One region of the Streptomyces sp. NPDC088725 genome, then DNA from elsewhere that is predicted to be linked to it. Evidence: riboswitches for the same ligand, from Rfam matches in the RefSeq annotation. Region 1 holds a riboswitch; the other holds the start of a gene.
The links. Region 1 has a riboswitch for S-adenosylmethionine ahead of ACIP6N_RS05475 (aminotransferase class V-fold PLP-dependent enzyme). Riboswitches for the same ligand answer to the same signal wherever they lie in the genome.
Positions count from the first base shown of each region.

Region 1 (7,225 bases):
TCGCTCTCGGCGGCCGACACCTGCGCGGACGCCTCCGCCCTGACCGACTCGATCTCGGTGTGGGAGCGGCGCAGAGCCGCCTCACCGCGCTTCACATCGCTCTGGGCGCTGCGCAGCTTGCGGTGCAGCGACTCGGTCTCCTTGCGGGCCGCGTCCAGCTCGGAACGCAGCCGCTCGGTCTCGCTCTTGGTGTGCGCCCGCGCGGCCACGAGCTCTTCGCGCAGCCGTTCCAGTTCGCGCCGGGACTGCTCGTCGGCGCGCTCGGCGTCGGCGCGCAGGGCCTCCTCGCCGGCGGCCGCCACCAATTTCACCCATCCGGGTGGCCTGAGCACATACGCGGCCGCGGCCACGTCAACCGGATCCGCGGCAGCGGGCGGCGATCCCGACTCCAGCGCGGCGGCCAGCTCCGGCTGCGCCTGGCTGAGGCGCTCGCCGATCCGCTGCCGGAACAGCGGCTCGCTCTCCAGCGCGGCGGCCATGGCGTTGCCCGCGAACTTGGCACGCCTGTTCGGTGTGAAGCGGGCGTACTGCCGCAGCTGCGAGGGGAGTTCGGTGACGGTCAGACCGCCGAAGGCGTCAGAGACCAGCGCCACGACCCTGCGCCGTACCCCGTCAGGGAGCGGGCGGTCGAGCGCCTCCACGGCATCACCGCCGGCCGCATCGGCCGGCTCAGCGCCGCTTGCCGGCTCCTCCACGATCCGTCACCCCACTACCCTTGCGGGCGGCTCCCTCAGGAGTCGGCGCCCGGCCTGTCCACCAGTTCGATCTGATCCACCGCATTGCACCACCGGCAGCGGACCGACTCGATGGTCTCACTGACCACCTCGCGCTCCTCCACCTTCGGCGCTCCCGCCAGGTCCAGATGGACGTACTCCACCACCTTGGACGAGCGGGTCACATCGAAGCGCGTGAGGTTACCGCACTGGGAACAGCGCCACCGGGTGTCGTCCGTCGGCAGGGGAACCGTCGTCATGGTGCCGTCCTCTTCTGATCTGCTGATCGTCTTGTCTTCGCGCCGTCTCTACAGCGTCCGTACGCGGGTCTCCAACCCTACGGCCTCACGGGTTTCGCGGACCCGGCGAGGCGCCCCCGCCGATTGATTCCGGTACGCCATGCTCTGTCCGTGATCAGTGGGCGGACAGTGTCGGGCAGGCCGGTGGTGACGTACGGGCTGATCGGCCTCTGTTCACTGGCCTTCCTCGTCAGTCCGCTGTCCGGGTTCAACCCCGTGTACGGCACGGGCGACGCGCTGCTCGGCGCGCAGAGCGACTACTTCGTACGCTGGGGAGTCGTCCCCGCCACGCTCACCCACGGCTCCCCGGACGCCCTGCTCACACCGCTCACCGCGCTGTTCGTGCACGCCAACTGGCTGCATCTGCTGGGCAACATGCTCTTCCTCCACGTCTTCGGGGCCATGACGGAGGAGCGGATGGGCCGGACGGCGTTCACGCTCTTCTATCTGGCCGTCGGCTGTCTCGCGCTCACCATGTACGCGGTCGCCAACGCCGACTCCGAACAGACCCTGGTGGGAGCTTCCGGCGCGATCTCCGGTGTGCTCGGCGCCTTTCTCCACCTCTTTCCCAAGGCGCGCGTGACCAGCATTTTCCCGTTTCTTTTCTTCCTGCCGCTGCGCTTCCCCGCCTGGATCGTGCTGATTTTCTGGTTCATCCTCCAGGGGCTGGCGGCACGGACCGCCGGATCGGGTCCCGGCGTCGCCTATCTCGCGCATCTGGTGGGCTTCGGCGCGGGCTTCCTCTACGCATGGGCGCGTTACCGCCGTACCGATAAGGTGGGAGGCCAAACCGCGGCCACTGAGGGAGAACGCCAACCGTGATCACCGCGATCGTGCTCATCAAGACCAGCGTGGACCGGATCCCCGAGATCGCCGAGGCGATCGCCTCGCTGGAGAGTGTCAGCGAAGTCTTCTCGGTGACCGGTACGTACGACCTGATCGCCATGGTGCGAGTCGCCGCGCACGACGATCTGGCGGAGGTCATCCCCGGCCGGATCAGCAAGATCGAGGGCGTGCGGGGGACGGACACGCACGTGGCGTTCCGTACGTACTCCCAGCACGACCTGGAGGCGGCCTTCGCGATCGGGCTCGACTCCTGAGACTCCCGAGGCTCCCGAGGCCCGCGAGGCCGACCCGGTCCTGACTCCCCACGGGAGACGCCGCCTGGACATCGCGGGGGAATATTGTCCGATATTGCGGTATTACCGTGAAGCCTGTGCTCAATGGCAGTACGGGCCTTACGGAGGCCGTCATGCGTATCGGATTCACTCTCCCCCAGATGGGCACCCTCGCCCACCACGCCGCCGGTGCCGGGCGCTTCGCCCGGGAGGCGGAGGCGCTCGGCGCGGACAGCCTGTGGGTCAGCGACCGGCTGCTGTCACCGGTGCGTCCCGCGATCGGTTACGGCGGCGGCATCGGCTTCCCCAAGGAGTTCAACGCCGTCCTCGACCCGCTCACGGTCCTGACCGTCGCTGCGGCCTCCACCGAACGCGCGCTGCTGGGGAGCAACGTCCTGGCGGCTCCCTGGTACCAGCCGGTGCTGTTCGCCCGTACGCTCACGAGCCTGGACCTGGTCAGCGGTGGACGATTGATACCCGGGCTCGGCACCGGCTGGTCCCCCGACGAGTTCCGGGCCGTCGGCGTCCCGATCGAAGAGCGGGGCGCCCGGCTGGACGAGACGCTCGACGTGCTGGACGCCTGGTGGTCCACCAACCCCGTGGCGCACGAGGGCCCTTACGTGAGCCTGCCACCCACTCATGTCGACCTCAAGCCGGTGCGGCGGCCCCGCCCGCCGATCCATCTGGGCGGCTGGGCCCCGGCGGCGCTGCGCCGTGTCGCACGCCGGGCGGACGGCTGGCTGCCCGTCCTCTCGCCGAGAGGCGGTTACTACGACCCCGCCTCCGTCAACGGCCCGCTGCGGGAGATCCGCAGGATCGCGGCGGAGGAGGGCCGTGACCCGTCGGAGATCGGGGCGATCCTGCGGTTCATCCCGACCCGGGTGACCACGGTCGAGGAGGTGGCCGAGGCCATCGGACTGACGCGCCGCGAGACGGACATCGACCACGTCTTCGTGGACCTGATGTGGCTGTCCAAGGACATCGACCACTCGCTCGAACTCGTCAGGTCCGTGCTGGACCTCGCCCGCGAGGACTGATCCCGCCTCCGGGCATCAGTATCAGCAGGGAGCCGGGACGCAACGGCCGTCCTCGGTGCGGTAGTTCCAGCGGGCGCCGTCGCGCACCAGCTCCTTGACCGCGCCGACGAACCGGTCCACGTGCTCCTCCGGCGTTCCCGCGCCGAAGCTGACCCGGATCGCGTTGAGCGAGCGCTCGCCGGGCTCGGCCTCGGGGGCGCCGCACTCCCCCTGCTCCTGCGGGTCGTTGTCGAGCAGGGTCCGTACGAGCGGGTGGGCGCAGAAGAGGCCGTCGCGCACGCCGATGCCGTACTCCGCCGACAGCGCGGCGGCGAAGTGCGAGCTGTTCCAGCCCTCGACGACGAACGACAGGACGCCGACGCGCGGTGCGTCGTCGCCGAAGAGCGAGAGCACCTTGACCTCGGGCACCTCGGCGAGCCCCGCACGCACGCGGGCGACCAGCGCCTGCTCGCGGGCGACCAGCGTGTCGAAACCGGCCTCCTTGAGCGCCGTGCAGGCGGAGGCGATCGCGTACACCCCGATGACGTTCGGCGAACCGGCCTCGTGGCGGGCCGTCGTGGTGTGCCAGTCGACGTCCACCCCGCCGTCCTCACGCCGGGTGACCCGACGGCTCGCACCACCGCCCGCGAGGTACGGCTCCGAGTCGAGCAGCCAGTCCGAACGGCCCGCGAGCACGCCGGAGCCGAACGGCGCGTACAGCTTGTGTCCGGAGAACGCGACCCAGTCCACGTCGAGTCCGGTGACGTCCACCGGGTGGTGCGGCGCGAGCTGCGCGGCGTCGAGGACGATACGGGCGCCGTGCGCGTGCGCGGCGGCGGCCAGCTCCTGTACGGGCCACAGCTCGCCGGTGACGTTGGAGGCGCCGGTGACGCAGACGAGCGCGGGCACCGAGGTGTCCCGTCCGGCCAGCGCGCTCTCCAGGGTGGCGACGGCGGCGGCCGGGGTACGCGGCGCGTCGAGGATGTTCACCCGGGCCGCACGCCACGGCAGCAGCGCGGCGTGGTGCTCGGTCTCGAAGACGTACACCTCACAGCCGGCGGGCAGCGCGGCGGCCAGGAGGTTCAGCGAGTCGGTGGTGGAGCGGGTGAAGACGACCTGGTCGTCCGCGCGGCAGCCGAGGAACCCGGCGACCGTGCGGCGGCTCTTCTCGAAGAGGTCGGTGGACAGCTGCGAGAGGTAACCGGCGCCGCGGTGGACGCTGCCGTAGTACGGGGCGTACGCGGCGATGTCGTCCCACACCCGCTGGAGGGCCGGCGCGCTCGCCGCGTAGTCGAGCGCGGCGTACGTGACCTCGCCACCGGTGACGAGCGGGACGGTGACATCCCGCCCGAGCACCGGCAGCGGCTGCGCACAGGCGGCTTCGGAGTCGGTGCTGACGGCGGCGACAGTGGCACTGGCGTATGCGGACATGTCGAGACTGCTCCCTCGAGGACCAAGGACCCCAAGGCATGCAGGGGTCCGCGCTTGCCACAGACCTCGCTGCCTGCGGCCTGGTCTTCACCCGGGGCACCCCGCCACGGACGGAGGGTTGCCGGACAGCGGGCCGGGGCCGTAGTCGCTGTCACTCATGACCTGTCGAAAAGCATGACACAGGCTCCACGGTCATGGGCAACTCCGGTCCACATCCCGGACATCGGCCGGCCGGCCCCGCGCCACCGCACCGTCCGGATCAGGCGGTACTCGCGCTCACCCAGCGCTCCAGCGTGGCCTTGGCCGCGCCGGAGTCGACGGACTCGGCCGCCGTGGCGATCCCGGCGGCGATCTGGTCGGTCAGCGGCGCGTCCGTGGGGCTCAACGCGACCAGTGCGGCAGCGGAGTTGAGCAGGACGGCATCGCGCACGGGCCCCTGCTCGCCGGCCAGCAGGCGCCGGGCCACCTCGGCGTTGTACGCGGCGTCCGCGCCGCGCAGCGCCTCGATCGGCACCAGTTCGATGCCCACGTCGCGCGGGTCGAACGACGTCTCGCGCACGGCGCCGTCCCGGACGATCCAGACCGTGGAGGTGGCCGTCGTCGTCAGCTCGTCCAGGCCGTCGTCCCCGCGGACGACCAGCGACGAATTGCCGCGCGCCGCCAGCACACCGGCCACGATCGGCGCCATCCGCCGGTCCGCGACGCCGACCGCCTGCGACCGTACCCGGGCCGGGTTGGTGAGCGGTCCGAGGATGTTGAACGTGGTCTGCGCGCCCAGCTCCTTGCGCGCCTTGGCCGCGTACCGCAGGGCGGGGTGGAACTTCACCGCGAAGCAGAACGTGATGCCCGCTTCCTCGGCGACCTCGGCGACCCGCCGCGGGGTCAGTTCCAGGTTGACGCCGAGGCGTTCCAGTACGTCGGAGGCGCCGCTCGCCGACGAGGAGGCGCGGTTGCCGTGCTTGACGACCTTGGCGCCCGCGCCGGCCACCACGATCGCCGACATCGTGGAGATGTTGACGGTCTTCGCCATGTCACCGCCGGTGCCGACGATGTCGACGGTGGGGCCCGGCACCTCGATGGTCCTGGCGTGCGCGTACATGGCCCGCACGAGCCCGGAGACCTCCTCGACGGTCTCGCCCTTCGCCCGCAGCGCGACCGCGAATCCGGCGATCTGCGCGTCGGTGGCCTCGCCGCTCATGATCCTGTCCATGGCCCAGGCGGTGTCGTCCGTGCTCAGGTGCTCGCCGCGCAGCAGCGGGTTCAGCACGCCCGGCCAGCTGCGGGCCGCCACGGTGTCGCCTCCGACGGGGGTAACAGCGCTCATGCTCGCTCCTGGGTCTCTGCGGGGGTTCCACGGGCCTGTGGCGGCCTTCCCGGCCAGCCTATCGGCGCGCGCCCCGCAGGAAGAACGCCGAGGGCCCCGGCCGGTCCCCTCGCGGGGAGCCGGGCCGGGGCCCTCGGTGGTGGCGAACCTGACGGTTCTGGCGGGATCAGTGGTGGCCGTGGCCGCTGGTGATCTCCTTGTACTGCTCGGCGGTGGGCTTGGGAATCTGGTTGCCCTCGCCGAAGTAACCCTTGCTGAGGCTGACCCTGGCCTTCTCGACGGGCGAGACCTTGCGCTCGACACCGTTCTCGTCGGTCGTGGGGCCGATCTCGGCCGGGCTGGGCTGATCGTGCGCCGTGAGCTTGTAGAGGTCGCCCTGTTCGAGCGGCGTGTGGACCTCGACGAACTCACCGTGCGGCAGCCGCTTGATGATGCCGGACTCGCGTCCGTGCAGCACCTTCTCGGCGTCGCTGCGCTGGAGACCCAGGCAGAACCGCTTGGTGATGATGAAGGCGACGACCGGGGCCACGAAGAACGCGATCCGCACGAACCAGGTGATCGTGTTGATCGAGAGGTGGAAGTGCGTGGCCCAGAGGTCGTTGCCGCCACCGATCAGGAGGACGCCGTACCAGGTCAGCCAGGCCACACCGAACGCGGTACGGGTCGGCTGGTTGCGTGGCCGCTCCGCGATGTGATGCGCGCGCCGGTCGCCGGTGACCCATGCCTCGATGAAGGGATAGACCGCGATGGCGACGAGCACCAGCGGGAAGATCATCAACGGGATGAACACACCCAGGACGAGCGTGTGACCCCAGAGGTTGATCTCCCAGCCGGGCATGACACGGATCAGACCTTCGGAGAAGCCCATGTACCAGTCGGGCTGGGCTCCGGTGGAGACCTGGTCGGGCCGGTAGGGGCCGATGCCCCAGATCGGGTTGATCGTGGCGATGGCGGCGATGATCGAGATCACGCCGAAGACCAGGAAGAAGAAACCGCCGGCCTTCGCCATGTAGATCGGCAGCAGCGGCATGCCCACGACGTTCTTGTTCGTACGTCCGGGACCCGCGAACTGCGTGTGCTTGTGGTAGAAGACCAGGATCAGGTGACCGACCAGCAGGCCGAGCATGATGCCCGGCAGCAGCAGGATGTGGACCGAGTAGAACCGGGCCACGAAGTCGCCGCCCGGGAACTCCCCGCCGAACAGGAACATCGACATGTACGTGCCGACGATCGGGACGGACAGGATCGCGCCTTCCATGAAGCGCACACCGGTGCCGGAGAGCAGGTCGTCCGGGAGCGAGTAACCGGTGAACCCGGTGAACAT
Region 1 covers NZ_JBIVLO010000002.1:346,549-353,773, forward strand. The annotation lists gene ACIP6N_RS05450 (NYN domain-containing protein) at 1-695, opposite strand, end outside; gene ACIP6N_RS05455 (hypothetical protein) at 731-973, opposite strand; gene ACIP6N_RS05460 (rhomboid family intramembrane serine protease) at 1,124-1,834, shown strand; gene ACIP6N_RS05465 (Lrp/AsnC family transcriptional regulator) at 1,831-2,112, shown strand; gene ACIP6N_RS05470 (TIGR03619 family F420-dependent LLM class oxidoreductase) at 2,265-3,167, shown strand; gene ACIP6N_RS05475 (aminotransferase class V-fold PLP-dependent enzyme) at 3,189-4,577, opposite strand; SAM riboswitch class IV at 4,623-4,740, opposite strand; gene trpD (anthranilate phosphoribosyltransferase) at 4,837-5,901, opposite strand; gene ACIP6N_RS05485 (cytochrome bc complex cytochrome b subunit) at 6,068-7,225, opposite strand, start outside.

Region 2 (7,225 bases), on a different contig from region 1:
CCGTGCCACTCGGGCCTTTCGGCCAGCAGCTGACGGTACGAGAGGAGCCCGCGCACGATGTTCTTGGACAGTTCCGTACGGTCGACCCGCACGATCGTCTTCCGCGCGGCGCCCCCGGCCTCCGTGCCGATCTGCTCGCGCAGCGCGGTCATCCGCTCGCCGACGTCGGGGCGGTGCGCCCGCTCCCGCAGGAAGTCCGCGTCCGCGCCGAGGCCGTGCACCCCGATCCGGGTGTTGCCCGTACCGCCCAGCAGCTCCGTACAGCACGCCGTGAACGCGCCGGCCCAGCGCTGCGTCAGGAACGCCGCCCGGTCCGCGCCCAGGATGCCGCGCAGCAGCTGGCGCGCGATGTCGTCGGGCAGCAGCCGGAAGTAGTCCACCGGCGCCCACGGCGTGTGCGAGAAGTGCCCGATCCGCAGGTCGGGGCGGAGCGCGCGCAGCATGCCGGGCACCAGCGCCAGGTGGTAGTCCTGCACCAGGACCGCGGCGCCCTCGGCCGCCTCGTCGGCCAGCGCCTCGGCGAAGGCGCGGTTGTACGCCTCGTACGACGCCCACTGCGCGCGGAACTCCGGGCCGAAGGCCGGCTCCAGCGGGGTCTGGTAGAGCAGGTGGTGGACGAACCACAGCGTCGAATTCGCCACGCCGTTGTACGCGTCCGCGTACACCTCCGGCGCGATGTCCAGCATCCGGACGCGCTGTCCGCCGGTGTCCGCCACGTCGAGCCGGCCGCCCGTCCGGCGTACGGCCTCGCGGTCGCCGTCACCGAGCGCCGCGCACACCCAGACCGCGTCCGTGTCAGGACCGATGGCGGACAGCCCGGACACCAGCCCGCCGCCGCCGCGCTTGGCGTCCAGCGCTCCGTCGTCGCGCACGGAGTACGAGACGGGACCGCGGTTGGAGGCGACAAGGACCTGGGCGACGTGCTCGGAGACCATGGCCGAAATCTAGCCCGTACCGGAAACGCTCAAACGTACGGACGCGTACGGCTCGGTCACATGCGCGTTCGTGTGATGAGCGGCGGCGAGCATGTACGCGGCTCCGGGGCCTCGGTCGCGCTCCCGTCCGCGACGCGAGTCTCCGTGACGCGAGGGGCGAAGGTCCATGAGGGCGCGCCCCAGGAAATCCGCCCGTCGGAACCGGCTGCGCCGCACGTTCAGAATCGGCTACGCCGCACGGCCGGCCGTGTACTCGCCGATCTCCCGCATCGGCGGCCGCTCCTCCGTGTCCACCGCGTGGGTACGCGGGACGAAACCGTCCTCACCCCGCTCGAACTGCGTCAGCACCGGCCGCACCAGATGCCCGCGCGACAGCCGCAGCTGCGCCGTGCGGTAGATCGCCGCCGCCATCCGTCCGAGCGCCCGCCCGTCCTGGTGCCGGTGGATCCGTACACCCACGTCCACCTGCGCCAGCGCGTCAAGGCCCACCGCGTGCAGCGCGTCGACCAGCAGCCCCAGCTCCACGCCGTATCCGACGGGGAACGGCAGCCGCTCCAGCAGCGTCCGGCGCGCCGCGTACTCCCCGCCCAGCGGCTGGACGAAACCCGCGAGCAGAGGCCAGTGCAGATTCAGCAGCGGCCGCGCCACCAGTTCCGTCACCCGGCCGCCCTGTCCCGCGGTCCCGTTCAGCGGCCGGTCGTACATCCCCTTCACGAGCTGCACCTCCGGGTCCGTGAGCAGCGGCCCCACGATCCCCGACACGAAGTCCGCCGAGAATTCCCGGAGATCGGCGTCCACGAAACAGACGATGTCGCCGGTTGTCACCAGCAGCGACCGCCACAGCACCTCGCCCTTGCCGGGCAGCGCGGGCAGCCGCGGCAGTATCGCGTCCCGGTGCACGACCCGCGCGCCGGCCGCCGCCGCGATCTTCGCCGTACCGTCCACGGAACCGGAGTCGATCACCACCAACTCGTCGACGAGCGGCACCTTCTCCATCAGCTCCCGGCGGATGACCGCGACGATCTCACCGACGGTCTCCTCCTCGTCGAGCGCCGGCAGGACCACGCTCACCGTGGTGCCACGCGCGGCCTTGGCGGCCGTCAGCCGGTCGAGCGTACGGTCGCCGACGGACCAGGAACGCCTGGTCAGCCAGCGTTCCACCTCTTCCAGCACGGTCGGTACTCCCTGAGAGTGATCCATCTCGCGTTCCGGACGACTGTCTCAACCGTCCGGTCCTTCGGTTACAGTCTTGAACAAGGCCAGTAGCCCGCGCATGCCGGGGGTGGTCGGCCGACAAACGCACCGGAGCCCGGTTCCGGCGCCATACCGCTCATCCAGAGGGGCAGAGGGAACGGCCCGTTGAAGCCCCGGCAACCATCCCGCCGACCGCGAGGTCACGGTGGGGAAGGTGCCAATTCCGTCTTGCGGCGAAACGCGTCGTGAGGAAGATGAGGAAAGGGCCTCGCCTTCATGGCTGTGCAGACTGTCCAGAACACTGACGTCACCCAGAACCCGACCGGATCCGCCGCTTCCGCCGGCACCGTCGACCTGGGACCCGCCGCCGCACTCTCGTGCCGCGAATGCGGAGAACGTTTCGAACTCGGCCCGATCTTCGCCTGCGCGAGCTGTTTCGGCCCGCTCGAAGTGGCCTACGACCTGCCGACGGGCGACCCGGAAGCGCTGAAGAAGCGCATCGCGGCGGGACCCGACAACATCTGGCGCTACGCGGAGCTGCTGCCCGTCCCCGCCGACGTCGCCACGAAGCCCAACATCAACCCGGGCTTCACCAAGCTCGTCAAGGCCGACAACCTCGCCCGTGAACTGGGCGTCACCGGCGGCCTCCACATCAAGGACGACTCCGGCAACCCGACGCACTCCTTCAAGGACCGCGTCGTCGCCATCGCCGTCGAGGCGGCCCGCGCCTTCGGCTTCACCACGCTCTCCTGCTCCTCCACCGGTAACCTCGCGGGCGCGGTAGGCGCGGCTGCGGCCCGCGCCGGACTGCGGTCGTGCGTGTTCATCCCGCACGACCTGGAGCAGGGCAAGGTCGTCATGGCGGCCGTCTACGGCGGTGAACTGGTCGGCATCGAGGGCAACTACGACGACGTCAACCGCTTCTGTTCCGAGCTGATCGGCGACCCGCTGGGCGAGGGCTGGGGCTTCGTCAACGTCAACCTCCGCCCGTACTACGGCGAGGGCTCGAAGACGCTCGCGTACGAGATCTGCGAGCAGCTCGGCTGGCAGCTGCCCGACCAGATCGTCATCCCGATCGCCTCGGGCTCACAGCTCACGAAGATCGACAAGGGTCTGCGCGAGCTGATCAAGCTGGGTCTGGTCGAGGACAGGCCGTACAAGATCTTCGGGGCCCAGGCCGAGGGCTGCTCGCCGGTCTCCGCCGCTTTCAAGGCCGGTCACGACGTCGTACGTCCGCAGAAGCCGGACACCATCGCCAAGTCGCTGGCGATCGGGAACCCGGCCGACGGCCCGTACGTCCTGGACATCACGCGCCGCACCGGCGGCGCCGTCGAGGACGTCAACGACGAGCAGATCGTGGACGCGATCAAGCTGCTCGCCCGCACCGAGGGGATCTTCGCCGAGACGGCGGGCGGGGTGACGGTCGGCGTGACGAAGAAGCTCATCGAGTCCGGCGCGCTCGACCCGACGCTCACGACGGTCGTGCTCAACACCGGTGACGGCCTGAAGACGCTGGACGCGGTGGCCCCGACGACCGGCCCGACGGCGACGATCCGCCCGAGCCTGGACGCGTTCCGGGACGCGGGTCTCGCGCACTGATCCGTTGCGGGACGGCGGTCTCGCGCACTGACCCGGCCCGGGACGGCCGTCTCGCGTACCGACCCGTTCCGGGACGCCGGGTTCGCGCACTCGCCCGTCCCGGCAGGCCCCACGACATCCAGACCCGAGGAAGGCATCCCACCATGAGCGTCAAGGTCCGCATCCCCACCATCCTCCGTACGTACACCGGTGGTCAGGCCGAGGTCCCGGCGGAGGGCGCGACCCTCTCCGAGGTCATCCAGTCCCTGGAGAGCAACCACCCGGGGATCGCCGCCCGTGTGCTGGACGACGCGGGCAAGCTGCGCCGCTTCGTGAACGTGTACGTGAACGACGACGACGTCCGCTTCGAGCAGGGCCTGGAGACGGTGACCCCGGCGGGCGCCGGCGTCTCGATCATCCCGGCGGTCGCGGGCGGCTGCTGACCGTCCGACTGCCGCAGCGCGTCATGGAATTGCCCCCTCCGCAAGAGAAGCGGAGGGGGCAATTCCATGTGGTTGAGCGCGCTACGATGTGGGAACGACCCGCTGTCGCGCGTGCCCAACACATATGAGAACGCGACAACATGGAGTCGAAGTCCTGGTGCCGTTTGCGTGATAGATGCGCTTTGCCTGGCCCGACTTGCCCCGGATCATTGGCAATTCACTGTTTCGTGTGTTCGGCCATGCCCGGAATTCTCGTCTGATTGACCTGTTGCAGAGGGCAGTTGGGCAGATACATTCAGCCGCGGTCGACGCGTTCCGACGCGAAGTAAGGCCTCCGGCAGGGGCCAGTAATAGGGGAGTTGGGCATGGCTCAGGGCACCGTCAAGTGGTTCAACGCGGAGAAGGGCTACGGCTTCATCGCGGTCGACGGTGGTGCGGATGTTTTCGTCCACTACAGCGCCATCCAGATGGACGGGTACCGCACCCTTGAAGAAGGTCAGCGAGTGGAGTTCGAGATCTCGCAGGGCCAGAAGGGTCCGCAGGCGGACATGGTCAAGCTCGCCGTCTGATTCCGGCGCGATCGGCCACCGACGCACGATCGAAGTCCACGCACCGCACGAGGGGCCCGTATCCCGGTCACAGGGGTACGGGCCTCTCGCACGTGCGGGGGCGGGTGTGCGGGCGGGTGTGTGCGTACGGGCGCGTGTGCGGGCCGCGTTCGTACGGGCGTGGGCCGCGTTCGTACGGGTCGCTTTCGTGCGCCGGTGTACGTCAGGCGTGCTGGGGGAGGCGCGCGGAGAGACGCGCGGGTAAGGCGCGTGTCCCGTGAGACGTGCGTCCTGTGGGGCGGGGGGAGCTTGCACTCTCGGGGGTCGAGTGCTAATCATTGGCGTTAGCACTCTGCAGGTGAGAGTGACAACTTATGGACCGGGTCAGCGAGGCCCGCAGAGCTGGTGGGGCAAGGAACCACCCAGTTCTCAGGCCGTCCGTCGCGGGCGCGGGCGCGGTCCGGAGAATCCACCCCAGTCCGGGAGGACCACTTCACATGGCCAAGATCATCGCGTTCGACGAGGAGGCACGGCGCGGTCTCGAGCGCGGGATGAACCAGCTCGCCGACGCCGTCAAGGTCACCCTTGGCCCCAAGGGTCGCAACGTCGTCCTCGAGAAGAAGTGGGGCGCCCCCACGATCACCAACGATGGTGTTTCCATCGCCAAGGAGATCGAGCTCGAGGACCCTTACGAGAAGATCGGCGCCGAGCTGGTCAAGGAAGTCGCCAAGAAGACGGACGACGTCGCCGGTGACGGAACGACCACCGCGACCGTGCTCGCCCAGGCGCTCGTCCGCGAGGGCCTGCGCAACGTGGCCGCCGGCGCCAACCCGATGGCGCTCAAGCGTGGCATCGAGAAGGCCGTCGAGGCCGTCTCGGGCGCCCTGCTGGAGCAGGCCAAGGACGTGGAGACCAAGGAGCAGATCGCTTCTACGGCCTCCATCTCCGCCGCTGACACCCAGATCGGCGAGCTCATCGCCGAGGCGATGGACAAGGTCGGCAAGGAAGGCGTCATCACCGTCGAGGAGTCGCAGACCTTCGGTCTCGAGCTTGAGCTCACCGAGGGCATGCGCTTCGACAAGGGCTACATCTCGGCGTACTTCGCCACGGACATGGAGCGCATGGAGTCGTCGCTCGACGACCCGTACCTCCTGATCGTGAACTCGAAGATCGGCAACGTGAAGGACCTCCTTCCGCTGCTCGAGAAGGTCATGCAGTCCGGCAAGCCGCTGCTGATCATCGCCGAGGACGTCGAGGGCGAGGCCCTGTCGACCCTGGTCGTCAACAAGATCCGTGGCACCTTCAAGTCCGTCGCCGTCAAGGCCCCGGGCTTCGGTGACCGCCGCAAGGCCATGCTCAACGACATCGCCATCCTCACCGGTGGAACGGTCATCTCCGAGGAGGTCGGTCTCAAGCTCGAGAACGCCGGCCTGGACCTGCTGGGCCGTGCCCGCAAGGTCGTCATCACCAAGGACGAGACCACCATCGTCGACGGTGCCGGCGAGAGCGACCAGGTCGCCGGTCGCGTCAAGCAGATCCGTGCCGAGATCGAGAACAGCGACTCGGACTACGACCGCGAGAAGCTCCAGGAGCGCCTCGCGAAGCTGGCCGGCGGCGTGGCCGTCATCAAGGCCGGCGCCGCGACCGAGGTCGAGCTCAAGGAGCGCAAGCACCGCATCGAGGACGCGGTGCGCAACGCCAAGGCCGCCGTCGAGGAGGGCATCGTCGCCGGTGGTGGCGTGGCTCTGCTCCAGGCTTCCTCGGTCTTCGAGAAGCTCGAGCTGACCGGCGACGAGGCCACTGGTGCCGCGATCGTCAAGCTCGCGCTGGAGGCTCCGCTCAAGCAGATCGCCGTCAACGGTGGCCTTGAGGGCGGCGTCGTCGTCGAGAAGGTGCGCAACCTGACGATCGGTCACGGCCTCAACGCCGCGACCGGCGAGTACGTCGACATGATCGCCGAAGGCATCATCGACCCCGCGAAGGTCACCCGTTCCGCTCTGCAGAACGCGGCCTCCATCGCGGCGCTGTTCCTCACCACCGAAGCGGTCATCGCCGACAAGCCCGAGAAGGCCGGCGCGGCCCCCGCGGGCGGCGGCATGCCGGGCGGTGACATGGACTTCTGAGCCTGACGCCTCACGGCGGCACGCTCGGACCCGGTCCTTGACCGAGGGCGGCACCCCTTCTTCCAGGGGGTGCCGCCCTTCGGCGTTGTACGGCGCGACGGAGGGGTGGGGCGCGGGGGACGAGGGGGTGGGTGGCGCTGTGGTGGGTGGGGTTGCGGCGCGGGCGTGTGTGACGGCTCGGGCGGGTGGACGGCGTCTCCGTGGCGGGCGGGTGGGGCGGAGCTTGTGGTGGGGCGGGTGTGTGTGCCGAGGCGAAGCGTGTGTGCCGAGGCGAGCGTGTGTGGCGGGGCGAGCTGTGTGGCGAGGGGTGCGGGTGGCGTGAGGGGGCTGGTGCGGGCCCTCCCTCGCGGTTCCCGCGCGTTTCCCAACCGTTCTCCGATCGTCGGCCGTACGACGCCGGAATG
Region 2 covers NZ_JBIVLO010000005.1:148,124-155,348, forward strand. The annotation lists gene ACIP6N_RS14025 (trehalose-6-phosphate synthase) at 1-935, opposite strand, end outside; gene ACIP6N_RS14030 (glucosyl-3-phosphoglycerate synthase) at 1,164-2,108, opposite strand; SAM riboswitch class I at 2,263-2,390, shown strand; gene thrC (threonine synthase) at 2,406-3,728, shown strand; gene ACIP6N_RS14040 (MoaD/ThiS family protein) at 3,872-4,150, shown strand; gene ACIP6N_RS14045 (cold-shock protein) at 4,516-4,719, shown strand; gene groL (chaperonin GroEL) at 5,196-6,821, shown strand.
Region 2: another riboswitch for S-adenosylmethionine. It lies ahead of thrC (threonine synthase); the one in region 1 lies ahead of ACIP6N_RS05475 (aminotransferase class V-fold PLP-dependent enzyme).